Regions from separate parts of the Massilia phyllosphaerae genome, predicted to be linked through region 2. Evidence: predicted binding sites of a transcription regulator. Region 2 holds the regulator's gene; each other region holds the start of a gene.

Region 1 (7,835 bases), on a different contig from region 2:
GTCCCGTTACTGGTTATCGGTCAGGCCCTTGTACGATTCCGGATCGACGTCCGCGCCCATCGGCAGCGGATCGCGCTTGTTCTTGTCGGCCAGGCGGCCCAATGCGCTGTCCAGTGCGCGCTTGAGCTTGCCGGATGCGCCGGAAATCGACAGGTGCAGGTTTTCGGCATGGGCATGCACGACCACCGGCTCGTAACCGGCCACGCGCGCTTCCATCATGCAATAGTTGTCGCCGTCGGCGTGCTTCTGGCCGTTCTGGTTGCTCAGGTGAACATCGACGCGGCGGACTTGCTCGAAACGGCCGATGCTGGATTCGACGGCTTCGCGGACGCGTTCGTCCAGGCCCTGGTGGCGGTCGATGGTGTTGTCGGTATTGATATTGATTTCCATAAATCGCTCCACTAATGAATATTGTTGAAACGATCTTACCCCCTTCCATGCGCGTTCTACGTTCGCTACTGCACCGTGAACGCGCATTCGTCAGGCATATTCAGGAATCGCGCTTCAGGAATCGATCAAGCCCGCGGCAATATTGATCGACAACCCGAGGATCAGCAGGTTGAAGAAGAAGGCCAGCACCGATTGCCCCAGCACCAGCTTGCGCATGGTACGCGAGGCCACCGCCACGTCCGAGGTCTGGACCGCGACCGCGATCGTGAACGAGAAATACAGGAAATCCCAATAGTCGGGTTCGAATTCGTCTTGCGGAAAGCGCAGCGGCGGCTCGCTGTTGCCGTCGCGGTAGTAAACGTGGGCGTAATGGAAGCTGAACAGCACGCCGACCAGCAGCCAGGTGCCGATCACGGTCAGCGCCGTGAATGCGTAGCGCATGGCGGCATCGTGTGCCGGCACATGGCCCTTCTGCGTCAGTTCCGAGATGATCGCATACAGGCTGACGCCGGCGCCGGCCAGCAGCGTGGCCAGCACCAAGCCCGCGCTTTCGTCCTGCCTGCGCGCGATCTCGCGCACCCGGCCATGGTCGGCGCGCGCGACCAGCCAGGTCATGCCGAGCAGGTAGCTCCACACGCCGGCATTCCAGCCCACCAGCGCCTGCCGCATCCAGCTGCCTTGCGCCGGCCAGAGCGCGCCCACCAGAACGCCGAATCCGATCGCGAGCGCCAGGTAGGGACGGTTGAGCACCAGGCGGTGCAGCAGGCGCATGTCGCCCAGTGTTTCCTTCAGCGAGGCCATGACGGGTTCATCTGTTTACGTGGCGTTCTTGGCGGCGCGCGCCGCTTCCTCGGCTGCGTGGTGCGGGAAGCGGTCCATGCGCGACAGCACCGGGAACAGCTTCATCCAGGTGCCGGTCACCACCAGCGTGGCGACACCGCCGAACAGGATCGCCGGCACCAGCCGGAACCAGCTGGCCGTCACGCCCGATTCGAATTCGCCCAGTTCGTTGGAGGCGCCGATGAACACCGCATTCACGGCGCTGACGCGGCCGCGGATCTCGTCCGGCGTCTCGTACTGCACCAGCAGGTGGCGGATGTAGACGCTGATCATGTCGCCGGCGCCCATCAGGAACAGGGCGATCAGCGCGACCGGGAACAGGTCGGTCAGGCCCATCACGATGGTGCCGAGGCCGAACAGGCCCACGCCGCCGAACATCCAGGGGCCGACACGGCGCTGGATCGGCCAGAACGCCAGCGCGATCGAACACAGCGCGGCGCCGGCGCCGGGCGCGGTGCGCAGGATGCCGAGGGCGGTGGGGCCGGCATGCAGCACGTCGTGGGCGTAGGCCGGCAGCAGGGCGGTGGCGCCGCCGAACAGCACCGCGAACAGGTCGAGCGAGATGGCGCCCAGCACGATCGGGCGGCTCCACACGAAGCGCAGGCCTTCGAGCAGCGTGTGCCAGCTGACCGGGGCCTTGTTCATCGCCTGTGGCGCGCTGCGGGTGCAGGCCATCATCGCCAGCGACAGCGCCAGCAGGACGCTCGACACCAGGTAGACCACGTTGGCGCCGTAGACGTACAGCAGGCCGCCGACCACCGGGCCGGCGATCACCGCCACCTGGAAGCTCGACGAGCTGAGTGCCACCGCCTGCGAGAACGACTCGGTCGGCACCAGGTTACGCAGCACCGCCTGCGAGGCCGGCTGGCTGAAGGCGCGCGCGCTGCCGTACAGGACCAGGATCGCGAACACCGGCCATACCACCGTGCTGCCCGACCAGGTAAACAGCTGCAGCAGCAGGCTGCACAGCAGCTGGGTGCCCATGCACAGCAGGATGATAGTGCGGCGGTTGTGGGTGTCGGCGACGTGGCCGGCCCACAGGATCAGCACCAGGAAGGGCGCGAACTGCGCCAGGCCGATCAGGCCGAGGTCGAACACATTGTGGGTGATCTGGTAAACCTGCCAGCCGACGGCGACGCTCTGCATCTGGATGGCGATGGTGTTCAGGAAGCGGGCCGACAGGTAGAACGACAGATTGCGGTTGCGCAGGACGCCGAGGCGGCCTGTGGGAGCGGTCGAAGACATAAAGTGGAATAGGGCTGGCGGGAATGCGAGCCCTATTGTGCACTATATAAGATGTATATGCAGTCAATACGGCTCGCACGGGCCGTATTGACGTAGGGTGGGCAGGCGTTGTGGGATTATTTCACAAACCGCAGCGCGAACTTGTCGTCCGGCGCTCCCTTCATCTCGAAGAAGGGCTGCTCGCGCGGGTCCGACGGTGCGCGCAGGTAGCCGCTGCTGGTGTCGAGCTTGAAGCCGGCGCGCGTGACTTCCTGGACCACGCTGTCCTCGTCGATGCGGTGCAGGGTCTTGGTGGCCGACAGGCCGCTGCCTTTCTTGGCCGCGTTGTCGATGATGACCAGTTTCCCGCCCGGCTTCAGCGCATCGTACAGCCGCTTGTTCATGGCATCGCGGTTGGCCGGGGTGTTGGCGATGTCGTGGTAGGACATGTTGATGGTGACGAGGTCGAGCGCCGGCGCGTGCGGCGGGAGCGGGTTGTCGAAGCCGGCCACGAACGAATGCAGGTTGGGCACCTTGCGCGCGTCCAGCTTGGCGTTCTCCATGGCGTTCTGCGCCCACACCTCGCCCTTGCTGCCGACCGCCGCCGCCAGCAGCGTCGCGGTGGAACCGCCGCCGGCCGAGATGTCGAGCGCCTTCATGCCCGGCTTGACCTGGGCAAACGAGAGGAATTCGGCGGGCTTGCGCTTGTCGTCGGCCTTGCGGTCGTCGTCGGTGCGCAGGGGGCTGGCGATGGCGGCCTGCCACTCCTGCACGGTCTGGGCCTGGCCGGCGGCGTAGGCTGGTACGCCGGCGGCCAGCAGGGACATACTCAATGCTGCAAGAAGGGGAACAACACGAAGCGAAGTTGGCATGGTGGCGCTCATTGTCGGGTTGGGAGGCAAGGAAACCTTACCCCAAATCGCAATGCAACATGCAAAAAATGCTACATCGTGCGCCGCTTCAGGACTGCGCCAGGTCGGCTTCGGTGGTAAAGGCGTCGGCGTAGAATTCCTCGGCCGGCAGCCCGCACTGCGCCACATAGTCCTGGCGCGCCGAATCGACCATCACGGGTGCGCCGCAGGCGTACACCTGGTAATTCGACAAATCCGGGAGGTCCTGCATCACGGCCGCGTGCACGTAGCCGGTGCGCCCAAGCCAGCCGTCTTCCGGCAGCGCATCCGAAATCACCGGCACGTAGCGGAAGTGCGGCAGTTCGCGCGCCCACCCTTCGCAGAGTTCCGCCATGTACAGGTCTTGCGGGCGGCGGCCGCCCCAGTACAGGCTGACCGGACGCTCGGACTTCAGGTGGATCATGTGCTCGACCAGCGCCTTCACCGGCGCGAAGCCGGTGCCCGAGGCCAGCAGCACGATCGGCTTGTTCGAGTCTTCGCGCAGGAAGAAGGTGCCGAGAGGCGCCTCGAAGCGCAGGATGTCGCGCTCCTTCATGGTGGAGAACACGTGGTCGGTGAACACGCCGCCCGGCAGGTGCCGGATGTGCAGCTCGAGCGGGCCGCTGAACGAGGGCGCGTTGGCGATGCTGTAGGCGCGGCGCTTGCCGTCCTTGAGCAGAAATTCGATGTACTGGCCGGCGCGGTAGGCCAGCGCCTCGTTGGCCGGCAGCTGCAGCGTGACGATGGCGACGTCGGGCGCCGCGCGGCGGATCGACACCACGCGGGTCGGCATCTTGCGCAGCGGGTACTCGCTGCTGCCGCCGACTTCGCGCGCCTCGATGGTGAGGTCGCCCTCGGCCACGGCGCAGCAGAACAAGGCGTAGCCCTGCAGCTTTTCCTGCTCGGACAGGGCGCGCTGCTGGTGCGGCTTGTGGTGGATCGTGCCTTCGACGACCTTGCCCTTGCACGAACCGCAGGCGCCGTTCTTGCAGCCGTAGGGCAGGCCGATGCCGGCGCGGATCGCGGCGGCGAGCACGGTTTCGTCCTGTTCGCAGGCATATTGGTGGCCACTGGGCTGGACAGTGATCTGGAACGTCATACAATCCTCGGAATGAATACGATTAATTTCAAACGGCCGCGCCTCCTGATCGTGGGCTGCGGCGATGTCGGCATGCGCTTGCTGCCGTGGGTCACCCGGCGTTTTCGTGTGTTTGCCCTGACCAGTCAACCGGAACGCCGGGCCGCGCTGCGCGCGGCCGGGGCGGTGCCCATCGTGGCCGACCTCGACCGGCCGCACACGCTGCGCCGGCTGCGCGGCCTGGCGCAGCACGTGCTGCACCTGGCGCCGCCGCAGCAGCAGGGGGATCTGGATTTGCGCACACGCAATTTGACCGCCATTCTACCCGAGGGCGCGCGTGTGGTTTATGTCAGCACGACCGGTGTCTATGGCGACCGCGGCGGGGCACTGACCGAAGAGAGCGCGCCGCGCAAGCCGCGCAACGCCCGCGCGCGGCGCCGCGTCGACGCCGAGCAGGTGCTGCGGGCCTGGGCACTGGCGGCGCGCGGGTCGGTGGCGATCCTGCGCGCGCCCGGCATCTATGCGGGAGACAGGCTGCCGCTCGAGCGCCTGCGCCAGGCCACGCCGGCGTTGCGGCCGGAGGACGACGTGTACACCAACCACATCCACGCCGACGATCTGGCCCAACTGGCGTGCCTGGCGCTGTTCCGGGCCTTGCCGGGGCGTGCCTACAACGCCTCGGACGATACGCGCATGAAGATGGCCGAGTATTTCGACCTGGTCGCCGATGCCCACGGCCTGGCGCGGCCGCCGAGGTTGTCGCGTGCCGAGCTGGAGCGGACGGTGCCGCCGCTGCGGCTCTCCTTCATGTCGGAGTCGCGCCAGCTGGTGAATACGCGCATCAAGCGCGAACTGCGGGTGCGCTTGCGCTACCCGCGGGTGCAGGACTTTCTTGATCAAGCGGGTGCAGGGAAGGCATAAGGCGTTCCTGCACCGGGAAGACGGCTGGCCAGCTCAGGCGGGCAATCAGCTGAAGGCACGCGTCGCGTGGTCCAGTGCCGGGCCGGCAAGGTAGGCCGCTTTCGCGCCCCGGGCCGGCGCAGTAGGCCGGCTTGATGCCGGGGCCGGCGCAATACGCAACTTTCATAACGGGGGCATCGCAGTAGATGGGCTTGGCGCCGGGTCCGGCACAGTAGGCGATCTTGGCGCCAGGGCCGGCGCAGTAGGCCATCTTTGCGCCGGGACCGGCACAATAGGCGGCGTCCGCGCCGATCGATACCGGGTAGTCTTCACCGAACGTCGCTTCGTACAGGGTACGCATGCGTTCGCCGCTGTCGAGGCGGAACTGCTCGTCGTCTTCGCCGCGCAGCCCCACGTAAGGATAATGGTGCAGGAAATAGCCGAAGGCGCGTTCGCAATCCCGCGCATATTTCATCGTGTCGAGGATATGGTAGTGCCAGAAGGTGTCGACATCGACCAGGGGTGCCGTATCCTCTTCAGGGAACATTTTCATCAGGCATAAAAAACGCCGGTATTCCTTCTCTACCGCGTTCGCCTTTTCCACACTCCATGCCTCACCCGATTCGACATGCATCAACTTGATCTTGATGGGTTCGAGATCGAGTTCCATGATTGCCCGGAACTGGTCATTTGTCTTGGTATCCATGATCGTCCTTATCGCGAGGAAGTGAGAAGTGGTTTTAGGAAACGTCAGAGAATCAACTCGGTCACACGTTTTTGATATGGAACAAATTATTGTCCGTCGTTTAGCTTGGTAACAACGGATCACAGGCAAATTTGATTTGCATCAATAATTGTTCACTTGTGCGAAGTTCCTAGCCAATGAACGGGTTGTCGCATGTTGAATATTGCGGGCCAAACCGGAATCGATTCTGATGTTTCGCAGTGGAAAAGGACGGAGTGCAACAAGGGGTTGGCAACGCGGGTGACGATAAAAAAAAATCCGCCTCCAGGAAGGAGGCGGATCGGGATGCGGGCCTGGAAGGGGCAGGCCGGCCAGTATGGCTGACTCCTGTCAGCTCGCTTGTGCGCGCATCGGTTCGATGCTGGCAACACGCAAGGCGGCGACCGGCTGGTTTGGCGTGCCGGCAGTGGCAACGGCCTTGGCACCGGGCCCGGCGCAGAAGGCGGCCTTGGCACCGGGACCGGCACAGAAGGCGGCCTTGGCACCGGGACCGGCACAGAAGGCGGCCTTGGCACCGGGACCAGCGCAGAAAGCGGCCTTGGCGCCCGGTCCGGCGCAGAAGGCGGGCTTGGCACCCGGCCCTGCACAGAATGCGGTATCCGTGCTACGCGCTTCGACCTTGTCGATGCCGGGTCCGGCGCAGAAGGCAGTGCTGGCGCGGATCGCCGTGGCGCCCGGATAGGCATCGCTGAAAGTGGCTTCGTACAGGACGCGCATGCGCTCGCCGCTGTCGAGGCGGAATTGCTGGTCGTCTTCGCCGCCCAGCCCGACATAGGGGTAATGGTGCAGGAAGTAGCCGAATGCCTGTTCGCAGTCGGCCGCATACTTCATGGTATCGAGGATATGGTAGTGCCAGAAAGTGTCGACATCTTGCAAAGGTGCTGCAGCTTCATTCGGGAACATTTTCATCAGACAAAGGAAACGCCGGTATTCCTTTTCGACGGCCGTGGCTTTATCAAGGCTCCAACCTTCTCCCGATTCGACGTGCATCAACTTGACTTTGATGGGGTTCAGATCGAGTGCCATGACTGCCTTGAACAGGTCGTTGAGATTCATGATTGTCCTTATTGATAATGTAATTATGTGAACTGCTTCCCTAGTATTGGCAGACATCATGTAATTCATGTGTCGGCATCAAAATTTTTCTCTATTTCGATATCGCTCAAAAAGTGCTGACCTCCCTTGGTATTGTTGAGGGGCTCGCTACAAACCGTTCTTGATTTGCGTTGCCTGTACTCAATGTAATTGAGGCCATTGGGCACGTAATTGCGTTTGGTCAAAAGTGGAATGACGTTGCCGCGATGCTACAAATAGCGCGACAAGCTGGAGCACGGAAGGGAAGAAGGGAAGAAGCGGACCGGGACGGCCCGCGTGGTGCCTCAAATGACGGCGGAACCGGTTTCGTGTTCGCTCAGCAGGCGCGGTTCGTCGGCGGGCAGGTCGATCACCGGTGCCGAGACCATGATCGTCGTGCCGCCATCGGGTTCGCTGAAGATGGCGCAGGTGCCGCCGAGGATGAGGATACGTTCCTCGATACCGACCAGGCCGAATGAGCCATGCTTGTTGCGTCCGCCCGGCGGCAGGCCGCAGCCATTGTCGCGGACGATCAGCGACAGCCAGCTGCCGTTCAGCCGCAGCTCGACGATGACGCGGCTGGCGTGGGCATGGCGCACGATGTTGGTCAGCGACTCCTGCAGGATGCGGAAGAAAGCGGTCGCGCAATAGTCGGGCATGGCGATTTCCAGGTGATCTTCATGGAGATCGCACT
Region 2 (7,835 bases):
AGGCCGCCTTCGGCCACGGATTTGTTCAGGTCGTACAGGATCGGCGTACCCGGGTGCTTCATTTCCGGCGTGCCCCAGCACGGCCACGGCAAGCCGTAGTAATCGCCCTTGCACGGGCCGTCGTCGGCGCGCATCGTGGTCGGGTTAAAGGTGTGCTTGTTCTGCATGTGCAGCTTCAGGCGCTCGGGCGAGCAGCCGGTGTAGCCGATGGTCCAGCACGAGCGATTAATTTCGCGCAGGATGTCTTCGATCACCGGTTCGTTGTGCACGACCTTGATGTTCTTGACCAGCTGTTCGCCGAAGCCGAGCTTCTTGGCGAACAGGTACATGATTTCATGGTCCGTCTTGCACTCGAACAGCGGCTGGATCACGCGCTCGCGCCACTGGATCGAGCGGTTCGAGGCGGTCACCGAACCCTGCGATTCGAACTGCGACGCCGCTGGCAGCAGGTAGACGCCGTCCTGGCGCCCGTGCATCGACGCCGTCATGCTCGGGTACGGGTCGACCACGACCAGCATGTCGAGCTTCTGCATCGCCGCCTTCATGTCCGGCAGGCGGGTCTGGCTGTTGGGCGCGTGGCCCCAATAGATCACGGCCTTCAGGTTGCTCGGCTGGTCGACGTACTTGTTTTCCTCGAGCACGGCGTCGAACCAGCGCGACACCGTGATGCCCGGTTTTTCCATCAGTTCCTTGGAACCGAAGCGCGCCTTGATCCAGTCGTAGTCGACGCCCCAGACGCTGGCGAAGTGCTTCCAGGCGCCTTCGGCCAGGCCGAAGTAGCCCGGCAGCGAGTCGCCGTTGGGGCCGACGTCGGTTGCGCCCTGGACGTTGTCGTGGCCGCGGTAGATATTGGCGCCGCCGCCCGGCTTGCCGATATTGCCCAGCACCAGCTGCAGGATCGAGAGTGCGCGCACGTTGGCGGTGCCGACGTGGTGCTGGGTGATGCCCATGCACCAGACCACCGACGACGGCCGGTTGGTGGCCAGCATCTCGGCCGCCATGCGCACCGCCGATTCCGGCACGCCCGTCACTTCAGTTACCTTTTCCGGGGTCCATTTCGCCACTTCCTTGCGCACGTCTTCCATGCCGTAGGTGCGATTGGCGATGAATTCCTTGTCTTCCCAGCCGTTGGCGAAGATGTGCCAGACGATGCCCCACACCAGCGGGATATCGGTACCGGGGCGCACGCGCACGTAGTGATGCGCGAAGCGCGCGGTGCGGGTGAAGCGCGGGTCGATCACGATCATCTTCGCGCCCAGCTCCTTGGCGTGCAGGAAGTGCAGCATCGAGATCGGGTGCGCCTCGGCCGGATTCGACCCGATGAACAGTACGGCCTTGCTGTAGTGCAGGTCGTTGAACGAGTTCGTCATCGCGCCGTAGCCGAAGGTCTGGGCCACGCCGGCCACCGTGGTCGAGTGGCAGATGCGCGCCTGGTGGTCGCAATTGTTGCTTCCCCAGAACGAGACCCATTTGCGCAGCAGGTAGGCCTGCTCGTTGCTGTGCTTGGAGCTGCCGATCAGCATCAGCGCATCCGGACCGGACTGCTGGCGCAGCTGCAGCAGCTTGTCGCCGATCTCGTTGATGGCCTGGTCCCAGGAAATGCGCTCGTACTTGCCGTTCACCAGCTTCATCGGGTAGCGCAGGCGGTGCTCGCCGAAGCCGTGTTCGCGCACCGACGCGCCCTTGGCGCAGTGGGCGCCCATGTTGATCGGCGAATCGAAGGCCGCTTCCTGGCGCACCCAGACGCCGTTGCTGACCACCGCCTCGACCGAGCAACCGACCGAGCAGTGGCTGCAGACGGTGTGCTTGATCTCGGTCGTCGGTTCGGCCTGCACAGGCTCGGCGGCGGTGGCCGGCTGCATCATGTTCAGCGGCAGGTGGCGCGCGAGTGCGCCGGCGCCGGCGGTGACGCCGGCCCCGACCAGGAAGCGGCGGCGCTTGGTGTTATTACCTGAGCCGCTGTCGCGCGATGTTTTCACCAGGGTCATGACATTTCCTCGATTTACCAGTACGCAGCGGTGCGGTAGTAGTTACGGATGTGTTCGGTCTCGTGGTAGCCGCGCGGCTTGGCCGGGTCCGGCGCCGGCACGGCGGCCGGGGCTTCGGCTTCCTTCGCACCGGCGGCGGCGGCCACCGCCAGCGCACCCAGGGGCGCGGCCTTCAGCAGGCTGCGTCGGGTGAAGTCGGGTTTCTGTTCCTTGTCCATGTATGTCCTCAGGCTGCAATCAGGTCATCGGCATCCAGCACCGAAAAGGCCTGGGCTTCGATCGACAGGAAGGCGTCGGCCACGGCGGCCACGACGCGGTAGAAATTCGCCCCCTCGGCATGCGCGATATCGGCCAGGCAGGCCGCATACCAGGGGCGGATGTGCGCTTCGAAAAACTGTTTCTGGACCAGCAGCGGCTGCCGGCCGACGCCCGGCGCGCCCTGGATCAGCACGCGCATGGTCTCGCACAGCGCGCCCAGGTGATCTTCCGACTCGCCGGCGCCGGGCGCGCGCGCCAGGCGCAGGCGCGCGAGGTCGTGGCGCAGCTGGACCAGCGGCACGTCGTTCAGGTGGCCGGTGAGATAGAAGGAACCGAAGGGATTCAGCAGCGGGTTGCCGGTGCTCAGGAACAGCAGCGCGAACTCGTCGGACGCCGCGCCGGCGTCGACCACGCTGGCGGCTTGCGTCAGCTTCAGCCAGGCATCTTCCAGCGCGAACTCGCCGGCGGCAGAGACCGGCTCCGACTCGGCCAGGGCTGCCAGCAGGCCGCCATCGGGTGGCACCAGCAGCAGGCGCGCCAGCAAGGCATAGAAATCGGCACGCGCCTGGTCCTCGCCGCCGAGCGGCAGGCTAACGGATGCGTCTGGCTGCTGAGGAACCATGGTTCTCCCGTTAATAAATTCTTACGGAAAGTGTAGACGCTCGTAAGGACGGAACGCGCACGGTTGAACCGCCTTGCATGCGCGGCCGGTTTACGTGCCAGCGCGTGCCCGCCGCATGCATGACGACAGGCAACGCCAGCACGCCCGTCCAGCGAACGGGGGGCACACGCTCGCTAGACGTGGGCGTCCAGGCCGCGCAGCGGCTACAAGGCCTCGAATGCATTGGGTGGCAGAAAGTGAACAGCTATAATGGCGGGGTATTGACGGCCCTTACCTCCCATGCGCTCCACCGAATTCCCTGCCATCGAGCAGCCGCTGAACGTCCAGGCACTGAAGGCCAAATGCTCGGCCTGCAGCATGCACCAGCTGTGCCTGCCGATGGGCCTGGAAGACGCCGACATGGAGCGCCTCGACCAGATCATCGGCCGCCGCCGGCGCCTGGTGCGCGACGAGCGCCTGTATGCGATGGACGAACCCTTCCGCAACCTGTACGCGGTGCGCTTCGGCCACTTCAAGACCTACCAGGTGAACGCGGCCGGCGCATCCCAGATCACCGGCTTCCAGATGGCCGGCGAACTGCTGGGCATGGACGCGATCAGCGGCGACCGCCACCACTGCGACGCGGTGGCGCTGGAAGACAGCGAAGTCTGCGAGATCCCGTTCGCGCGCCTGGAAGAGCTGTTCGGCCAGGTACCGGCGCTGCTGCGCCACTTCCACCGCATCATGAGCCAGGAAATCACGCGCGAGCAGAACGTCATGCTCTTGCTCGGCAACATGCGCGCCGAGCAGCGCTTTGCCGTGTTCCTGGTCAACCTGTCGTCGCGCTACGCCGCCCGCGGGTACTCGCCGACCCGCTTCCAGCTGCGCATGTCGCGCGAGGACATCGGCAATTACCTGGGACTGACCATCGAAAGCATCAGCCGCCTGCTGTCGCGCTTCAAGAAGACGGGGCTGGTGCAGGTGGACAAGCGCGAGATCGTGCTGCTGGAGCCGGCTCGATTGCAGGCGATGGCGGCGGGCACGGCGCAGTGCAGCCCGATGGCGTAAGAGCGCCTAACAAAACCTTCAGGGCAAGAGATGCGGCTTGCCGGCGTATCGCCGCAGCGGCGGACCGCGAAGACAGTAGGCCGGGTCGGCAACTGCTCGGCGCGACGATGCAACGCAGTCATGGAGGTTTTGTCAGGCCGCTCCAAGCCGTTTTTCCATCTGCAGCGCCCGAATCGCGATCCCGCTGCGGTGCGCGACCAGCCGCTCGCGCAGCGCGCGGAACCCGGCGCGCTCGTAGAACGGCACCGCATTCAGCGACGCCGACAGGAACAGCCGGTCGAGGTCCTGCGCGCGCGCCATCGCTTCCAGTGCCGCCAATAAGGCGCGCCCGATGCCCTGCCCGTGCGCGCCGGGATCGACGAACACCGCATCGACTTCGCCGGTCTCGGCATCCAGCACGGCATAGCCGAGCAGCCGGCCCGCGTCTTCCGCGACGATGCCGCCGCCGGCCCGTACCAGCAGCGGCATGGTGGCCGGCGGCGCGGCCGCGGACCAGGTATCGATGACTTCGGGCGGATAGTGGCTTGCGCAGCTGCTCCGCACGGCACGGGTGCGCAGCGCCCAGAGGGCCACGAGGTCGGCTTCGGTGGCTGGGCGCTGGGATGGCATGCTCATCGTCTGGCCTCGTACGCTATGGGTGCCGATCAATCTATCACGGCCTTCAAGCCAATCCAACTTCCGCGCGCGTGCGCGCCTCCCGGCAGGCATCGGCTAGACTGTTATCAAGACAATCAACAACGCGATCAACAACGCGATCGATAACGTACCAAGGACTTACCTATGCCGCCAATCTCACCGGAACTCCACGAAGAACTCGGCAAACGCCTGCGCCAGAGCCGCGAAGACATCCTCGCCACCGTCCACGCCCGTACCGACGGCGACACCGACGACCGCCCGGCGATCTCGCCGAATGCCCACATGGGCCAGAACGACGACGCCCCGGCCGGCGAAATGCTCAGCCATAACGAAGAGCACCTGGCCGAACACGAAACCAACATGCTGCACGAGATCGACGCCGCCATCGGCCGCCTGGAATCGGGCGGCGCCGGCATCTGCGTGGTGTGCGGCTGCGACATCCCGGAAGAACGCCTGCTGGCGACGCCGACGGTGCAGACCTGCATCCAGTGCCAGGAGCGGATCGAGAAGGAAGAAGGATCGGGGCGCGGGCCGACGATGTGAGTTGGCCGAAATTAGCTCAACCAGCTAGCTCAACCAGCGATAGTTGGCTTGAAAAGTTAGCTTGAAAACCGTCGCCCCTGCGAAGGCAGGGGCCCAAGTTTTGCGATACGCCACCAACTTGGGCCCCTGCCTGCGCAGGGGCGACGTGCATATTACGTGTCTGTCCTACCTTAAACGGTCTTCGAATGTCGCGGCTCCACGCTATTCAAATACCGGTCGAACACCATACAGATATTCCGGATCAGCAACCGCCCCTTCATGCTCACGCTGATCCACTCCTCCCCCACGCTCACCAGCCCATCCCGTTCGAGCCCGGCCAGCGCCTCCAGCTCGCGCCCGAAATAACGCCGGAACACGATCGGAAACGCCTGCTCCAGCGCCGGGATCGACAGTTCGAACTGGCACATCAGCTTCTGGATGATGGCCCGCCGCAGCACGTCGTCCATGCTCAGGCGTACGCCGCGCGCCACCGGCAGTTCGTTGCGGTCGAGTGCGTCGTAATAGTCGTCCAGCGTCTTGGCGTTCTGGCTGTAGGTGGCCCCGACCGCGCCAATGGCGGAAACGCCGCAGGACACCAGGTCGGCGTCGGCGTGCGTCGAATAGCCCTGGAAGTTGCGCTGCAGCCGGCCCTGGCGCTGGGCCAGGGCCAGGTCGTCGCCCGGCTTGGCGAAATGGTCCATGCCGATGTAGACGTAGCCGGCGCGGCCCAGGCGCTCGATGCACAGCTGCAGCAGTTGCAGCTTGGTGTCGCTGTCGGGCATGTCGGCGTCCAGGATGCGGCGCTGCGGCTTGAACAGCTGCGGCATGTGGGCGTAATGGTAGACCGCGATGCGGTCCGGGTCGGCAGCAATGACTTTGTCCAGCGTGGCTGCCATCGTGGCCGGGGTCTGCTTCGGCAGGCCGTAGATCAGGTCGATGCTGACCGAACGGAAGCCGGCGGCACGCGCGGCGCCGATGATGGCCCGCGTCTCCTCCTCCGGCTGGACGCGGTTGACCGCCTTCTGCACGTCGCCATCGAAATCCTGCACGCCCAGGCTGATGCGGTTGAAGCCCTGGCGCCGCAGGCTGTGTACGCGCTCGGGCGACACGGTGCGCGGATCGACCTCGATCGCGTATTCGCCGGCGGCATCGCCGGCAAAATGGAAGCAGCGCCGCAGGTGGTCCATTAGCTCGCCCATCTGCGCGTCCGACAGGTAGGTCGGCGTGCCGCCGCCGAAATGCAACTGCTCGACCTCATTCATCCCGGCGAACAGCCGCCCCTGCATCTCGACCTCGCGCTTCAGGTAAGCCAGGTAGGTGGCGGCCTTGTCGCGCTTCCTGGTGACGATCTTGTTGCAGGCGCAGTAATAGCAGACGGTGTCGCAGAACGGGATATGCAGGTACAGCGAGAGCGGCCGGACGCCGGCACGCGTACGGCGGTCGGCCACGGCATGCAGGAAGTCGCGGTAGCCGAAGCCGTCGCCGAAGCGGTCGGCAGTCGGGTAGGAGGTATAGCGGGGGCCGGCCTTGCCGAGACGGGCAATCAGGTCGGCGTCGAATTCGACGGTCGGCAGGTCGTGCAATTTCATGGTAACAAACTCCTGGTGATCCACATCGCCCATGCAATGTGGAAATCTTTACGAGGAGTTTATTGATCGGGCTCAGCTAAATCTTTGACTTACATCAAAAACCACCGAGCCCTTTAATTAAGCAGTAAGTGAACGCGTATCGATCTTGAACACATCCAGCGCCTGCGACAGATGCACCGCCTGCTCCGCCACGCTGGACGATGCCGCAGCCGATTCCTCGACCAGCGCCGCGTTCTGGCGCGTGATCGCATCCAGTTCCGCCATCGCCGCATTCACCTGGGCGATGCCCTGTCCCTGCTCGCGCGAGGCCAGCGTGATGTCGTGCATGATGACGGCGGCGTCCTGCACCGACGCCACCACTTCGCGCATGGTCTGGCCGGCGTCGCCGACCTGGTCGTTGCCCTGGCCGACCTTCTCGACCGAATCCTCGATCAGCGCCTTGATTTCCTTGGCCGCGCCGGCCGAGCGCTGGGCCAGGCTGCGCACCTCGCCAGCGACGACCGCGAAACCGCGCCCCTGCTCGCCGGCGCGCGCCGCTTCCACCGCCGCGTTCAGTGCCAGGATATTGGTCTGGAAGGCAATGCCGTCGATCAGGCCAATGATGTCGACGATGCGCGTGGCCGAGCCGCTGATCTGGCCCATGGTGGCGCCGACCGCCTGCACCGCCTCGCCGCCGCGGCCGGCGACGTTCGAGGCAGCGCCCACCAGGCCGTCCGCGCGGACCGCGCTGTCGACGTTCTGGCCGGCGGCGGCGGCCACCTGCGCCAGGCTGGCGGCGGTCTGCTCCAGGCTTGCGGCCTGGGCTTCGGTGCGCTGCGCCAGGTCGTGGTTGCCGCTGGCGATCTCGCGCGTGGCCGCTTCGATCGAGCCGACGTTGGCCCGCACGTCGCCGACGATCGCGGTCAGGTTCACCTTCAGCTGGCGCAGCGCCAGCAGCAGGCTGCCCATCTCGTCGTCACGCCCTCTGGGCGGCATGTGCGACAGGTCGCCGCCGGCCAGGGCGTTGACGGCGTCGCGCGCCTGCCCCAGCGGTGCCACGATGGCGTGCTGCAGCTCGGCCCAGGCCAGCAGGGTCAGGACGGCGCCGGCACCGGCCAGCACGCGCCACACGGTGCCGTCGGTAGCGGCGGCCAGCGCCAGCAGCAGCGCCGATTGCGATCCCAGCATCAGGCC
Region 3 (7,835 bases), on a different contig from region 2:
GCTGACCACCACGCCGCCTTCCAGGCCGAGCTGCCACTTGGTCCGGATAAAGCGTGCCTGCTCCTCGGGCGCGTCGATCTGGAAGTCGGCGTTGTAGCCGCTGTCGCGCGTGAAAAAGGCCGGGAAGCCGGGCTGGCCGACGCTCAGCACCGGTACGCCGTGGGTTTCCAGGTATTCCAAGGTCAGGCCGATGTCGAGGATCGACTTGACGCCGGCGCAGACCACGGCGACGCTGGTGCGCGCCAGTTCCTGCAGGTCGGCCGAGATGTCGAAGCTGGTCTCGGCGCCGCGGTGCACGCCGCCGATGCCGCCGGTGACGAAGACCTCGATGCCGGCCAGCTGCGCGCAGATCATGGTCGCGGCCACGGTGGTCGCGCCCAGCTTCTTTTGCGCCAGCACGTAGGCCAGGTCGCGCCGGCTCACCTTCAGCGCATCGCCGGCGTTGCCCAGCACTTCCAGCTGCTCGTCGGACAGGCCGATGCAGATCTTGCCGTCGATGATGGCGATGGTGGCGGGGACGGCGCCGGCGTCGCGGATCACCCCCTCGACTTCGCGCGCGGTTTGCACGTTCTGCGGGTAGGGCATGCCGTGCGAGATGATGGTCGACTCGAGGGCGACGATGGGTTTGCCGGCGGCGCGGGCGGCCTGCACTTCGGGGGAAAACTGGAGAAAGGCTTGCATGGTCAGAGTTGTTCCAAAAAATTCGTGTTCATCGTATCGGCATCGGCCAGGCTATCCGGTCCGAGTCCCGGGTGGACGGTGTCGAGCGTGCCGACGGTCAGCTTCGACAGGTGCAGGCCGCGGCGGCAGGCCAGCACCAGGTCGTCGCCACCGTCCTGTACCAGCGACCAGCACACGGCCGCTGCGAAGGCGTCGCCGGCGCCGGTGACGTCGGCCACCTCGGCCGGCAGCGCCTCCAGGCTGGCGATGGCGCCGTCCGCCTGGGTGAGCAGCACACCGGCCGCGCCGCGTGTCACCACCACGTCGCGCGCGCCCTGCGCCTGCACTTCCCGCATCGCCGCTTCGATGGCCGCTTGGTCCTCCAGCGGCCGTCCGACCCGCGCCGCCAGTTCGCCGGCATTCAGGATCAGGAGGCGCACGCCGGCCAGCGCAGGCGGCAGGCGCGCCATCTTCGGCTCCGACACCGCCACCAGCACCAGCGCCACCCCGCTGCGGCGCGCCTGGGCCAGCAGGGCGTCGACCGTGTCCAGCGGCAGGTTCAGGTCGGCCACCACCAGCGCGCTTGCGGCCAGCTGCGCCTCGCGCGCCGCCACGAAGGCCGGCGTCATGCGGTCGTACAGGGCCATGTCGGCCAGCGCTACCACCATGTCGCCGTTCGCATCCAGCACCGCGGTATAGGTGCCGCTGGCGGCATCCTCGAGGCGCAGCGCGCCGTGGGTTGCGATGCCGGCCGACTCGGCATGGGCGAGCAGGGCGGCGCCCGAGCTGTCGCTGCCCACCGCCGTTAACAAAGCAACCGGCGTGCCCAGGCGCGCCAGGTTTTCGGCGATGTTGCGCGCCACGCCGCCGAAGGATTCGGCCTGGCTGGCCGGATTCGAGGTGTGGAGGGCGAGCGGCGCCAGCGAGCGCAGTTTGCGGTCGAGGTTGGCGGCGCCCATGCAGACCACCGGACGGCGATCCGGCAGCACGTAGGCGCGCCCGAGCAGCTTGCGCTCACGGATCAGGCCGGCGATATAGCCGGCCACCGCCGAGCGCGATAAGCCCAGTTCGGTTGCCAGCTCCTGCTGCGAAATGAAAGGATTCGCGCGGATCAGCTGGAGCAATTGTTGTTTTTTCGGTTGTTCTGTCACGGCGTCAGTAGGCGGTTTTACATTCAAACATTTGTTTATAATTTTAAACATATGTTTGGTGAGCGTCAACGCAGCAATTTTTTTGCTGGAAGATTATTGGACAAGCGTCCTATCCATATATAAATGCAGTCTACCCCTGATTTATACATTCGCCGTATAAATCGGCCAGAAAAATGGTATTTGCCATACCAATCCACGATAATGCATAGTTAGAACATTTTGGTGCGCCAGCTTCCCGGAAAGCGTGCGAGCCGCTGCTCCGCTTTACTCTGGCTCCGGCTGCCACCGATCGACTTCCCCTCTATATTGAACCATTCGACAAGGAACACCATGTCCAGCAATACTCCATTCGACGCCCTCGAGGTCATCCGTGCACGCAAGCCGGGTTTCACGCCGCGCGCTGCGCTGATCCTCGGTTCGGGCCTCGGCGTGCTCGCCGAGCAGATGACGGACGCCGTCTCGATCGGCTACACCGAGCTGCCGGGCTTCCCGATCAGCACCGTGCATGGCCACGCGGGCGAACTGGTGCTGGGTACGCTGGCCGGCGTGCCGGTGGTGTGCATGAAGGGGCGCGGCCACTTCTATGAAGGCTATGGCGCCGGCGTGATGACCTCCGCCGTCCGCACCTTCAAGCTGCTGGGTTGCGAACTGCTGCTGGTGACTAACGCGGCCGGCTCGCTGCGTCCTGAAGTGGATGCCGGCAGCGTCGTCATCCTGAACGACCACATCAACCTGCTGCCGGGCAGCCCGATGGCCGGCCCGAACGACGACCGCTTCGGCCCGCGCTTCTTCAGCATGGCCAATGCCTACGACGCCGACCTGCGCGCGATGCTGAACGCCGTGGCCGCCGAGAAGAGCATCACCGTGGCCGAAGGCGTCTACCTGGCGACCCCGGGTCCGCACTTCGAGACCCCGGCCGAAATCCGCGCCTTCAAGACCATGGGCGCCGACGTGGTCGGCATGTCGGTGGTGCCGGAAGTGATCGCGGCACGCCACTGCGGCCTGAAGGTGGCGGGCGTGTCGGCCATCACCAACCTGGCCGAGGGCCTGAGCCCGTTCCCGCTGTCGCATGAGCAGACCTTGAAGTATGCGGCGATTGCGGCGAAGGATCTGGTGACGCTGATTCATGGGTTCGTCGAGCGTCTCGGTACCACGCCTGCAACCGCCACCATCGCTTAATTTTGAGTCGTCGCCCCTGCCTTCGCAGGGGCGACGTGGAGATAAATCATATGTCACGCGCATTCATCCTCCTGCTTGACTCCTTCGGCCTCGGCGCATTGCCCGACGCCGACAAATACGGCGACGCAGGCGCCAACACCCTCGGCCACATCGCCAAGTGGGCCGCCGACAGCGGCCGCCCGATGTACCTGCCCAACCTGGAAACCATCGGCCTCGGCGCCGCCGCGCACAAGGCCAGCGGCGAATGGCCGGCCGGCTTCCAGAAACGCGAAGGCTTCACCGGCGCCTGGGGCGTCGCGCGCGAGCAGTCGACCGGCAAGGACACGCAGAGCGGCCACTGGGAAATCGCCGGCGTGCCGGTGCTGTTCGACTGGGGCTACTTCCCGAAGACCGTGCCTTCGTTCCCGCAAGAGCTGACCGACAAACTGCAGGAGATCACCGGCGTCGCCGGCTGGCTCGGCAACTGCCACGCGTCGGGCACCACCATCATCAACGAGCTGGGCGATGAACACGTCAAGACCGGCAAGGTCATCATCTACACCTCGGCCGACTCGGTGATGCAGATCGCCGCCCACGAAGAGCATTTCGGCCTGGAGCGGCTGTACCAGGTGTGCGAAGCGGCCTACGAACTGGTCAAGCCGTACAACATCGGCCGCGTGATCGCGCGCCCGTTCACAGGCAGCAACGGCAACTACAAACGCACCAGCAACCGCCACGACTACGCCGTGCCGCCGGTCGCGCCGACCCTGCTCGACCATGTCAAGGATGCCGGTGGCGAGGTCATCGCGCTGGGCAAGATCAGCGACATCTTCGCGGCGCAGGGCGTGACCCAACTGATCAAGGGCGCCGACAACATGGCCCTGTTCGACCGCCTGCTGGAAGTGGCCGACACTGCCCCGGAAAAATCGCTGAGCTTCGTGAACTTCGTCGACTTCGACATGCACTTCGGCCACCGCCGCGACGTCGCCGGCTATTCGAACGCGCTGCACGAGCTGGATGCGCGCCTGCCGGAATTCACCAGCAAGCTCAAGGAAGGCGACCTGGTCGTGATCACCGCCGACCACGGCTGCGATCCGACCTGGGCCGGCTCCGACCACACCCGCGAACACATCCCGGTGCTGTTCTTCGGTCCGGCCGCGCAAGCCACGGAACTGCCGGTCGCCGACACCTTCTCCGACATCGGCGCCACGCTGGCCAAGCACCTCGGCGTCAAACCCCTCGCTAACGGAACCGCTCTGCTATGACCCAGAACCTGGATTTCAAACGTAACACCGCCATGGGTCTCGACCTGGGCTGGATCAACCACCTGACGGTCAACCGCGCCGCCGCCGACCGCCGCGCCGCCAGCCTGGCGAACCGCCGCACGGTCAAGAAGGAATACCAGGCGGCCTGGCTGGTGCGCGCCATCGAGTGCATCGACCTGACCACGCTGTCGGGCGACGACACCCCGGGCCGCGTCGAGCGCCTGTGCCGCAAGGCGATGCGTCCGCTGCGTTCGGACCTGATGCAGGCGCTGGGCCTGGACAACCTGACCACCGGCGCCGTCTGCGTGTACCACGAGATGATCAAGCCGGCCGGCGAGATCCTGCAGGGCCGCCTGCCGATCGCCGCGGTGTCGACCGCCTTCCCGGCAGGTCTCTCGAGCCTCGAGACCAAGCTGCGCGAGATCCAGCTGTCGGTGGCCGCCGGCGCGACCGAGATCGACATCGTGATCACGCGCCAGCACGTCCTGACCGGCAACTGGCAGGCGCTGTACGACGAGATGGTGGCTTACCGCCAGGCGTGCGGCGAAGCGCACGTGAAAGCGATTCTCGCCACCGGCGAACTGGTCACGCTGGACAACGTGGCCAAGGCCTCGTGGGTGTGCATGATGGCCGGCGCCGATTTCATCAAGACCTCGACCGGCAAGGAAGGCGTGAACGCGACGATTCCCGTGTCGCTGACGATGGTGCGCGCCATCCGCGACTACTACGAGCGTACCGGTTTCCAGGTCGGCTACAAGCCGGCGGGCGGCGTGAGCACCGCCAAGGCCGCGCTGCAATACCTGACCGTGATGAAGGAAGAACTGGGCAACGAATGGCTGCAGCCGCACCTGTTCCGTATCGGCGCGTCCAGCCTGCTGACCGACATCGAGCGCCAGCTCGAACACTACGTCACCGGCTCCTATTCGGCCGTTCACCGCCACGCGCAACCTTAAGCACACGGACACGTCATGCCAACAATTAAAGAGATTCTGCAAACTATGGATTACGGTCCCGCTCCAGAGAGCACCAAGGAAGCGCAAGCGTGGCTGGACCAGCATGGCCGCCGTTTCGGCCTGTTCATCGACAACAAGTGGACCGAGCCTGCCGAGACTTTCGGCACCTTCAACCCGGCCGACGGCAGCGAACTGGCGCAGGTGACGCAGGCGACCAACGAGGACGTCGAGCGTGCCGTGGAAGCGGCGCGCAGCGCCCATCCGGCCTGGGTCGCCATGGGCGGCCACGGCCGCGCCACCGTGCTGTACACGCTGGCGCGCCTGCTGCAAAAGCACGCGCGCCTGTTCGCGGTGCTCGAGACCCTGGACAACGGCAAGACCATCCGCGAAACGCGCGACGCCGACATCCCGCTGGCCGCGCGCCACTTCTACCACCATGCCGGCTGGGCCCAGCTGCAGTCGGAAGAATTCGCGGACTACCGCGCCGTCGGCGTGGTCGGCCAGATCGTGCCCTGGAACTTCCCGCTCCTGATGCTCGCGTGGAAAGTGGCCCCGGCTCTGGCCGCCGGCAACACCATCGTGTTCAAGCCGGCCGAGTACACCTCGCTGACGACGCTGCTGTTCGCCGAGATGTGCGAGATGGCCGGCGTGCCGCCGGGCGTGTTCAACGTCGTCACCGGCGACGGCCGCGTGGGCGAAGCCATCGTCAAGCACCCGGCCATCGCCAAGATCGCCTTCACGGGGTCGACCGAAGTGGGTCGCCTGATCCGCAAGGCGACCGCCGGCAGCGGCAAGAAGCTGTCGCTGGAACTGGGCGGCAAGTCGCCGTTCATCGTGTTCGACAACGCCGATCTGGACGCGGCCGTCGAAGGCCTGGTCGACTCGATCTGGTTCAACCAGGGCCAGGTCTGCTGCGCCGGCTCGCGCCTGCTGGTGCAGGAGTCGGTCTACCCGCGCTTCATCGCCAAGGTGAAGGCGCGCATGCAGACCCTGCGCGTCGGCTCGCCGCTGGATAAATCCACCGACATCGGCGCCCTGGTCGATCCGGTGCAGCAGCAGCGCATCCACGGCCTGGTCGAATCGGCGCGCGCCGAGGGCTGCGAAGTCTGGCAGCCGGCCCATGCAACCCCGGCCGCCGGCTCGTGGTACCTGCCGACCCTGATCACCGGCGCCTCGACCACCGCCACCGTGGCCCAGACCGAGATCTTCGGCCCGGTGCTGGTGGCCTCGAGCTTCCGCACCCCGGGCGAAGCAATCCAGCTGGCCAACAACACCGTGTACGGCCTGGCCGCCTGCGTCTGGACCGAGTCGATCAGCCTGGCGCTGGACGTGGCGCCGCAGATCAAGGCCGGCGTGGTCTGGATCAACAGCGCCAACCAGTTCGACGCGGCCTGCGGCTTCGGCGGCTACAAGGAATCGGGCTTCGGCCGCGAAGGCGGTAAGGAAGGCATGTACGAATACCTGACGCTGCGCGCCGAAGATGCGCGTCCGGCAGCGCCGCTGCTGGCCGACAAGGGCCGCGCCGACAAGGCCAAGTCCAAGCCGGCCGACGCCGGCGCCAGCGCCAACCCGTTCCAGATCGACCGCACCGCCAAGCTGTACATCGGCGGCAAGCAGGCGCGCCCGGACAGCGGCTACAGCCGCGCGATCGTGGGCAGCAACGGCAGCTTCCTGGCGGACGTGGGCGAGGGCAGCCGCAAGGACATCCGCAATGCCGTGGAAGCCGCGCACAAGGCGTCCGGCTGGGCCAAGGCCACCGCCCACAACCGCGCCCAGGTGCTGTACTACATCGCCGAGAACCTGGCCGCGCGCGCCGACGAATTCGTCGCCCGCATCGCCGCGCAGACCGGCAGCAAGAACGCCGAGCGCGAAGTGCAGGCCTCGATCGAGCGCCTGTTCTACTGGGCCGCATGGGCCGACAAGTACGACGGCCTGGCGCACCAGCCGCCGATGCACGGCATCGCCGTCGCCCTGAACGAACCGGTCGGCGTGATCGGCATCGTCTGCCCGAACGAGAACCCGCTGCTGGGCTTCATCTCGCTGGTGGCACCGGCGCTGGCGCTGGGCAACCGCGTGGTGGCGGTGCCGTCGGAAGCGTATCCGCTGTCGGCGCTGGACCTGTACCAGGTGCTCGACACCTCCGACCTGCCGGGCGGCGCGCTGAACATCGTCACCGGATCGAGCGACGAACTGGCACGCACGCTGGCGACGCACTTCGACGTGGATGCCGTGTGGCGCCACGACGGCTCGGAAGAGGGCTGCGCCGAAGTCGAGCGCCTGTCGTCGGAATCGCTGAAGCGCACCTGGGTCGGCGGCGCCAAGGGCCGCGACTGGTTCGATGCCAAGCAGGCGTGCGGACGGGCGGTGTTGCAGCATGCGAGCCAGGTGAAGAATATCTGGATTCCGTACGGCGTCTGATACCTTATAAAAATGCGGCGCCATTGGCGTCAACGTAGGGTGGGCTCCCTGAGCCCACGCGGAAGCCGGCTCAGTACAGGCGTCACGCGTGGGCACGGAGTGCCCACCCTACGATCCTTTTGAGAGTAATCGTATGTTCCTCCCCCAAGAAATCGTCCGCAAAAAGCGCGACGGCGGCACCCTGACCAAGGAAGAAATCCAGTTCTTCGTACGCGGCATCCCGAACGGTG
Region 4 (7,835 bases), on a different contig from region 2:
GGGTCAAGCGGCTGGAAGAGGAAGGCTTGATCGGCGGCTACCATGCGCGCCTGGATCCGCGCCGCCTGGGCTACCAGGTCATGGCCATGGTCCAGATCTCGCTCGACAAGAAGGATGCGGCCACCGTGCAGGCCTTCGAAGAGGCGGTGCAAGGGATCCCGCAGGTGCTGGCCTGCTTTCGCATCTCCGGCCGTTACGACCATCAGTTGATGGTGGTCGCCGAAGACCTCGAAGCCTACGGTGTGTTTGCCGGCAACGAGATCAACGGCCTGCCGAGCGTGAAGGAGGTGTACACCGCTTTCGTGCTGAAGGAAGTCAAGTCGGCCACCAATCCACCGCTGCCGGGCTGAGCGGCGACGTCCTGCGGAACTAAAGACCTGTCGGCAGACTCTGTCAGACATGCTGTTCGACCCGAGGACGACATGGAGAGCCCGCAACTACTTACCGGCAAGCGCGTCGCCGTGCTGGCCGCGGATGGCGTCGAGCAGGCGGAACTGGTCACGCCGGTGACGGCGCTGAAGGCCGCCGGCGCCGAGGTCGCCGTCATTGCCCTGCGTCCCGGCCGCATCCGTGCCATGCACGTGCACCAGTCGGCCGACCTGCTGCGCGTCGACAAGACCATCGGCGATGCCGTCGCGGCCGACTTCGACGCCCTGCTGGTCCCCGGCGGCTACATCGGCCCGGACCTGCTACGCCAATCCGGCCCGGCACGCGGTTTCCTGCGCCAGGCCCATGCGCTGGACCAGCCGATCGCGCTGATGTCGCAGGCGGTGCTGCTGCTGGTGTCCTGCGGGCTGGCCGGCGGCCGTACCGTCACGGCGTGGCCGGGGGTGCGCGACGACGTGGTGAATGCCGGCGCCACCTGGCGCAACCAGGACGTGGTGTGCGACGGCAAGCTGCTGACCAGCTGCGGGCCGCAGGACACGGCCGCGCTGGTGCAGGCGCTGATCCCCTTCTTTGCCGGCGCGCCGCCGCTCGACCCGCCCGCGGTCACGCAGGCGGCACCACAGTCCGATCCGCCGCAGGAAGAACCGTCGGAGACGCCGGGCCAGCCGCTGCGCTGGCTGTCGGCGCCGTCGGTCGGTGCGATGCTGAGCCTGGCACTACTGGGCGTGGGCGTGGTCGCCGCCAACCGCGGCTTGCGCAAGAAACGCGCCGACGATACCGAGGCGCAAGCGCCGCCGGCGGCGGACACGGCACACTGAAAATCGCCGCTGCGCTCACGCGGCCGGCGCGGATGATGTATGGTTCGGTCTGGCATCAAGGAGACAGAATGACCAGCAACATCCACTTCTACGAACCGCGCAACGGCCACGGCTTGCCGCACGATCCTTTCAACGCCATCGTCGGCCCGCGTCCGATCGGCTGGATCTCGTCGCGCAGCGCCGACGGCATCCTGAATCTTGCACCCTACAGTTTCTTCAACGCCTTCAACTACACCCCGCCGATCATCGGTTTCGCCAGCATCGGCGCCAAGGATTCGCTGCGCAACATCCAGCAGACCGGCGAGTTCGTGTGGAATCTCGCCACCCGCGCGCTGGCCGAACCGATGAACGCAAGCTGCGCCGCGGTGCCGCCCGAGGTCGACGAATTCGCGCTGGCCGGCTTGACGCCGGTCGCGTCGCGCCTGGTCGGCGTGCCGCGGGTCGGCGAGACCCCGGTGGCCTTCGAGTGCCGCTGCACCCAGATCGTCCAGCTGCAGACAGCCGCTGGCGAGACGGTGCCGACCTGGCTGGTGCTGGGCGAAGTGGTCGGCATCCATATCGACCGTTCGCTGCTGAAAGACGGCGTCTACGATACCGGCGCGGCAGGCCACATCCTGCGCGGCGGCGGACCGGCGGATTACTTCGAAATCGGGGCGGAACAACTATTCAGGATGTATCGCCCGAAATGAGCCGTGCGCGGCGCGGCGGACACCTGGACGATGCTCTTGCGGGCTGAATCCGGTCTCCGTCAACAGCGCGCGTGCTCGGACGCCGGCGTGCCATCCTTCCTGGCTGCCGGTTTTTTGTTCTTTGGCAATCGTCGGTTAGTTGCAATAATCTGCGGGCTGCGGGAGAAAAAACAGGCACCGGAGCGCACTGGTGCGCTCTCCCCCATACCCGCCTTCCCGCAAGGCGCCTAGTGCATGCGCTTGCGACGGCTCGACGACGACCAGTTGACCAGGTCGACCTCGCTACGCATGTCGGCGCAGGCCGCCACCAGCTTCTCGATCTCTTCCCGGGTCATACCGGAATTCAAGGTCAGACGCACCAGCGAGCGGTTCTTCGCGGTGGCCGGTGCGCAAAACACGGCGCCGTAGATGCCACGCGCTTCCAGTGCCTTGCGCAACACCAGGGTCTTCGGCTCCGGCCCGGCTTCCAGCGCGATGATCTGCTCGGTGCCGTCGTCGATGCAATAGCCGAGTTCGCTCAAGCGCACCCTCACCTCCTGCGTGTTCCGGTGCAATGCCGCGCGGCGCTCGTCCGCCCTGCTGATGAAATCGACTGCGGCGTCGAACCAGGCCAGTTCGTGGTTCAGCAGGCAGGAACTGAAGATGGCCGGCCGCGATGCTGACAGGAAGTAGCCCTTGAAGTGGCTCGAACAGGTGATGAAACCGGCGCGACCGGCAAACGCCTTGGCCAGCGACGCCGTCCTGAAATGCACGCGTTCGGTCAGCCCTTCCTGGACCACGAGGCCGGCGCCGCCCGGGCCATGGGTGCCGAGCGAATGCGATTCGTCGACGATCAGGATGCTGCCGCTGCGCTCGGCCAGTTCGACGAACTCGAGCAGGGGCGCGACGCTGCCGTTGGTGCTGTACAGCGCGTCGATCACGATCACGCCACCGCCATGTTTTTCGATCTGGCGCTCGAGATGGGCCGGACTGTTGTGCAGGAAGGGTACCGGCAGGGCCTGTGCCGACTGCACGCCTTCCCATAGCGATGCATGGGCCAGCATGTCGAGGTAGACTGGAATGCCGGGTTCTGCGATGCTCTGCAGCAAGCCGACGTTTGCCGCCCAGCCGGACTGGGCGAGCACGCCGTCTTCGGCCTGCATGAAGGCGGCCAGCTTGGCTTCGAGGCGATGCTGATAACTACCTTCCTGCAAGAACACGGACGACATCAGCATCTGGCCCTGGGTGCCTTGCAGGGTGCGCACCTGGGCGTCGATCAGGGCCGGTTCGTTGGCGATGCACAGGTAGTCGTTGCCGGCCAGCATGACCGCACCGGCTTGCGGCGGCGCCCAGACGTGCATGTGTTCGCCGCCAAGCAGCTTTTCCACACGGGTCACATAGTGCTCATCCATGCGCCGGGTCACGAATTCCGGCATGCGGCGGGCAGCCGGTTGGGTGGCGAAACGTTCGATATTGAGTGCTGGGGTCATGCTTCCTCCGGTTGGCGGTGAAATAAAAGTTGATAAGTGGTTACGCAGATTCGAATAATGCCGTGTTAGCGCTACATTTGACTAAAATCAATGTATTTCAACGATACTTAGTTAATACCACGAGAAATTGCGTAAAATCAATTTTGACAGTACAACGATGACCTGGGCATGACGCGTTGTGCGACTTGACTGCCGATCTCCGACCATAGCCGTGAAAAAAGTCTTATCCGATAGCACTTTCTTGATCGATGCCCGCCTGCGCGGGCTGAGGGCATCCGTCATGCAATGGTTGCTCGGCAATGGAAAGGAAAGCGATCGGCTCGCCTGGCGCCTGCAATGCCTGGCCTGGATCGGCTGCCTCGGTATGCCGATGTACTACGTGGTATGGACTGTGTTCTTTCCGCAACAGTACGAGAGCCTGGCGCTGCGCCTGTTCGGCGTCGCCTTGTGCGTGCCGGCACTCTTCCTGAAGCGCTTGCGCTGGCTGGCGCAGCCGCGCACGATGCAGGTCTACGAATTCATCGGCGTCACCTACGTGCTGCCGTTTTTCTTCAGCTACATGTTCCTGATGAACCACGGCTCGGCCGTGTGGGGCGAATCGCTACTCGTGGCATTGATCGTGCTGTTCCAGTTCGACGGCTGGTGGGCGCTGGCGAGCTGGCTGTGCGGCACGCTGCTGGCCGCCGTCGCCTTTGCCTTGCACGGCGAAGCCGCCTTCCTGGCCAGCCCGGTGGTACTGGAGCAGGCACCGATCTATCTGTTCACGGTCGCGATCGTGTCGGTAACCCGGGTAGGGCGGCGCGTGCTGGCGGGCGAAAAACTGGCCGGCATGGCGCAGGCGCTGGCGATGGTCTCGCACGAGCTGCGAACGCCGCTGATCAGCGTGGCGGCCAACGTGCGCGGCATCGAACGCTCGCTCAAGGCGCGTGGGCAGCCCCCTGCCGGCGCTGCCGGCACCGTGCAACTGGATCCTGAGGACATTGCGGTTGCCGGTGCCATGGAGCGCATCGGCTTCGAAGTGCGCCACATGAACCAGATGATCGACCTGTTCCTGCAATCGGCAGCGGCGCTGAACCAGCAGCTGACGGCCACCGAATACGTGTCGATGGCCGACGTGGTCACGCATGTGGTCGAGCGCTATCCGTTCACCGGCCAGGAGCAGCGCGACAACGTCAGCGTGGTAATACGTGGCAATTTCTGGTTTGCTGGCAAGCACGAACTGTGTGTGGTCGTGCTGCTGAACCTGCTGCGCAATGCGCTCAAGGCGCTGCAGCGTGCCGGCCGCGGCAAGGTCCGCATCGTGATCGACGGCACCCGTGCACGGCCGCGCCTGCTGGTCATGGACTCCGGCTGCGGTATTTCCGCGAGCCAGTTGCCCCATATCTTTGAACGATTTTACTCCTGGCCGCCGAGTTCCGGCGCCGGTATCGGCCTGTCCCTGTGCCGGGACATCGTCCATGCCTGGCAGGGCCGGATCCGCTGCCGCTCGCGCGAATCGGCCTGGACCGTGTTCGCGCTGGAATTTCCCCCAACGATCTCCGCCGACCGATCGCATTGATCGATCGCCGTCGAACATCACCGCCCAAGCATTTCTACCGAATCCTTCATGTCTTTGCCTATCTATCAGCACCCGACCATGACCGTCCTGGTCGATGACAGCGTCAGTTTCCTGCACAGCCTGCGCTTCCAGCTGGGCAACGCGCTGCCCAGCATCACCTTCAGCGATGCCAGCGCCGCCCTCGCCTGGCTGCGCGAGCAGAGCCGCGACGGCTCGGACCTGGAAAGCTTCCTGTCGCCCTGCGTCGACACCTACACCCACGAGCCGCAACCGTTCAGCGTGGCACTGCACGTCGGCCAGCTGTGCCAGATCGCGCGCCGGGCACGCCGCTTCATGACGCCGTCGACGCTGGTTGTCGACTACTCGATGCCGCAGATGAACGGCATCGAATTCTGCGAAGCGGTCAGGGATTTGCCGTGTAAGAAAATCCTGCTGACCGGGGTGGCCGACGAGAAAGTGGCGATCGCCGCCTTCAACCGCGGCCTGATCGACCGCTTCATCCGCAAGAGCGACCCGGATGCGCTCGACCGCCTGGAATCCGACCTGATCGCCCTGCAGCGCGACTATTTCGTGGCGCAGTCGCGCGTGGTGCAGGGCTTGCTCGCGCTGCACGAATACCGCTTCGTCGGCGATCCGGCGATCGCGGCGCTGGTCGACCAGGTCGCACGCTCCTACCAGATCGTCGAACACTATTTATACAAGAGCCCGTCCGGCTTCCTGATGTTCGACGCCGAGGGGCGGCCGCATTTGCTGGTGATCGAGACCGAACAGGGCATGCGCGCGCATTACGAAATGGCGCAGGACAGCGGCGCACCGCCGGCCCTGCTGGAGGCACTGCGCGAACGGCGCGTGATCCCGAATTTCAGTGGCGGCGATGGCGACGGCATGTATTCGGACGCCTTCGACGATGGCTGGTACAACCATACGGCGCCGGCCCAGGAATGCCGCGGCCGCGAGCGCTATTACTGGGCGATGTTCGACCTGAATCCGGCCCTGCTCGACGGTCCGGTGGCACCGTTCTCGGCCTTCCTGCGCCGCCACCAGGCCAGCTGAAACGCGGGCGCGGCTACCTTTACTGCATGCTGGCCTGCAACAATAGTGCATATGGTGGCATAATGCCAAGTATTACAGGCAAAAGCGTGCCCCATGGAACAGGCTGGATTAGTCAAAGTCGTGCTCGCAGACCCGCGCCAACTGATGTGCGAGGGGCTGCAACGCGTGCTGGACGAACGGGCCGATATCAAGGTCGTGGCGGTGGCGCGCTCGCGCGTCGAACTGATGGCGGCGCTCGACAGCGTGGCGCCGGACGTACTGGTGCTCAACCCGCGGCTCGAACTGCAGGGCGGCATCGCGCTGATCCGTGACTTGCGCAAGCTGCTGCCCTATCTACCACTGCTGACCCTGGCATCGGATGCCAGCAACGATGACCCGGTGGCCCTGCTGCGCGCAGGCGCCAAGGGTTACCTGTCGAAGAACAACGATACCGCCGACCTGATCCGCGCGATCCAGAAGGTAGCCGAGGGCGGCCTCTATGTCAGCAACGAACTCAGCGAGAGCCTGGCCGAAGAACTGTGCGCCGGCCTGCGTACCAACAGCTTTGCGCGCCTGTCGCCGCGCGAAGCCGAGGTCTTCGGCTTCCTGGCGCATGGCCACACGGTGTCGCACATCGCCCAGGTGCTGCAGCTGAGCGTGAAGACGGTCTCGACCCACAAGAGCCGGATGATGGAGCGCCTCGGCCTGGCCTCGCTCAGCGAACTGATCCAGTACGCGATCACCAACGACCTGATCGACCTCAGCGAGGCTCCGCCGATGCGCGCGCCCGACGACGGCCCGACCCCGCGCAGCCTGGAAGCGCGCCGTTCCGACCAGGACCGTACCGCGCTCGCATCCGAGGACTGGCTGGCCAGCCTGCTGCCCCGCCGCCGCGTCTGAAGCGCCGCTCAAATTTAGAGCGCCTGACAAAACCTTCAGGGCAAGGCGCATCGTCGAAGACAGTACGAATGTACGGCGAGACGATGCAACGCCGCCATGGAGGTTTTGCCAGGTGCTCTTATTCGGCGCGCTCGCGGCCCAGCCGTTCGCTGACCCACTCGTGCCAGCCGCAGTCCGGACACTGGCTGCAAAAGATAATGCCGAAAAAGGTCGCGCAGCCGAGCGCGAGAAGACTGGCGTGCAACATGAAGTCCATGTGTCGTCCTCCTTGCTTTTTGGAAAGCCTTGGTGCGGGCGCCGGTGCATGGCCGGGCCCGTCGAGACCACTGTAATCCAAGCCGCGCTTGAAATCCAGCGCCACGCACCCGCATGGCATGTTGACAGTTCTCAAGCGTAGCGGCTATGGTGTTTCTTGTTAGACAAACATTCCAATTGCCAAGGACCACATGCCCGCTAGCACCCCGACCCGCCGTGACCTCCTGAAATTCGCCGTGAGCGGCGCCGCCGCGGCCGCACTGCCCGCAGCCATGCCGGGCGCGGCGCTGGCCGCCCGTCCGGCGCAACGCAAGCCGGCGCCGGACGCCGCCGACGACCCGCGCTTCAAGGCGCTGCTGGATGCGTTCGCCGACGAGATCCTGATGCTGGCGCCGACCACGGCATCCAGCCTCGGCCTCGACAGCGGCAAGCACGCCGCGCTGAAGTCGCGGCTGGAACAGGTCTCGGCCGAGGAAGATGCGCGCTGGACGGCGCAGGTGAAATCGATGGCGGCGCGCCTGGACGGCATCGACCGCGCCCGGCTCACGCCGCAGGACCAGATCCGCTACGACACGGTGCGCTACGCGGTCGGCGCCGGCCTCGAGGGCACCGCCTTCCCCTTCGGCGGCGCGGCCGCCGGCCTGCAGGGCGGCACCGCGCCCTTCCCCGTCACCCAGCAGGACGGCGCCGTCACCCGCATCCCGGAATTCCTGAACTCGCAGCACGC

Evidence for each region. The regulator FNR, encoded in region 2, switches genes on or off when oxygen is low (the NO sensors DNR and NnrR bind a similar motif). The targets are predictions, from matches to a motif close to TTGATNNNNATCAA.
Region 1: a site for FNR is predicted at 6,160-6,173, ahead of U1H99_RS21770 (glycine-rich domain-containing protein). Genes of this name have one in related genera too.
Region 3: a site for FNR is predicted at 1,867-1,880, ahead of U1H99_RS17430 (carbohydrate kinase). Genes of this name have one in related genera too.
Region 4: a site for FNR is predicted at 3,441-3,454, ahead of cqsA (alpha-hydroxyketone-type quorum-sensing autoinducer synthase). Genes of this name have one in related genera too.

The regions. Positions count from the first base shown of each region.
Region 1 is NZ_JAXSQX010000006.1:111,586-119,420, forward strand. It holds gene U1H99_RS21740 (HPF/RaiA family ribosome-associated protein) at 7-390, opposite strand; gene U1H99_RS21745 (DUF1345 domain-containing protein) at 505-1,191, opposite strand; gene U1H99_RS21750 (MFS transporter) at 1,207-2,475, opposite strand; gene U1H99_RS21755 (class I SAM-dependent methyltransferase) at 2,592-3,281, opposite strand; gene U1H99_RS21760 (CDP-6-deoxy-delta-3,4-glucoseen reductase) at 3,415-4,443, opposite strand; gene U1H99_RS21765 (NAD-dependent epimerase/dehydratase family protein) at 4,456-5,343, shown strand; gene U1H99_RS21770 (glycine-rich domain-containing protein) at 5,264-6,028, opposite strand; gene U1H99_RS21775 (glycine-rich domain-containing protein) at 6,398-7,123, opposite strand; gene U1H99_RS21780 (sensor histidine kinase) at 7,447-7,835, opposite strand, start outside.
Region 2 is NZ_JAXSQX010000005.1:435,549-443,383, forward strand. It holds gene U1H99_RS20740 (formate dehydrogenase subunit alpha) at 1-1,988, opposite strand, end outside; gene U1H99_RS20745 (formate dehydrogenase) at 2,003-2,206, opposite strand; gene U1H99_RS20750 (TorD/DmsD family molecular chaperone) at 2,215-2,868, opposite strand; gene fnr (fumarate/nitrate reduction transcriptional regulator Fnr) at 3,148-3,915, shown strand; gene U1H99_RS20760 (GNAT family N-acetyltransferase) at 4,048-4,530, opposite strand; gene U1H99_RS20765 (TraR/DksA family transcriptional regulator) at 4,696-5,094, shown strand; gene hemN (oxygen-independent coproporphyrinogen III oxidase) at 5,265-6,662, opposite strand; gene U1H99_RS20775 (methyl-accepting chemotaxis protein) at 6,780-7,835, opposite strand, start outside.
Region 3 is NZ_JAXSQX010000004.1:358,106-365,940, reverse strand. It holds gene U1H99_RS17435 (pseudouridine-5'-phosphate glycosidase) at 1-681, opposite strand, end outside; gene U1H99_RS17430 (carbohydrate kinase) at 684-1,811, opposite strand; gene xapA (xanthosine phosphorylase) at 2,142-2,990, shown strand; gene U1H99_RS17420 (phosphopentomutase) at 3,041-4,234, shown strand; gene deoC (deoxyribose-phosphate aldolase) at 4,231-5,187, shown strand; gene U1H99_RS17410 (aldehyde dehydrogenase family protein) at 5,203-7,605, shown strand; gene deoA (thymidine phosphorylase) at 7,739-7,835, shown strand, end outside.
Region 4 is NZ_JAXSQX010000012.1:121,616-129,450, reverse strand. It holds gene U1H99_RS29430 (Lrp/AsnC family transcriptional regulator) at 1-350, shown strand, start outside; gene U1H99_RS29425 (DJ-1/PfpI family protein) at 423-1,205, shown strand; gene U1H99_RS29420 (flavin reductase family protein) at 1,274-1,894, shown strand; gene cqsA (alpha-hydroxyketone-type quorum-sensing autoinducer synthase) at 2,122-3,363, opposite strand; gene U1H99_RS29410 (sensor histidine kinase) at 3,644-4,921, shown strand; gene U1H99_RS29405 (response regulator) at 4,970-5,974, shown strand; gene U1H99_RS29400 (LuxR C-terminal-related transcriptional regulator) at 6,095-6,853, shown strand; gene U1H99_RS29395 (hypothetical protein) at 6,972-7,109, opposite strand; gene U1H99_RS29390 (DUF885 domain-containing protein) at 7,300-7,835, shown strand, end outside.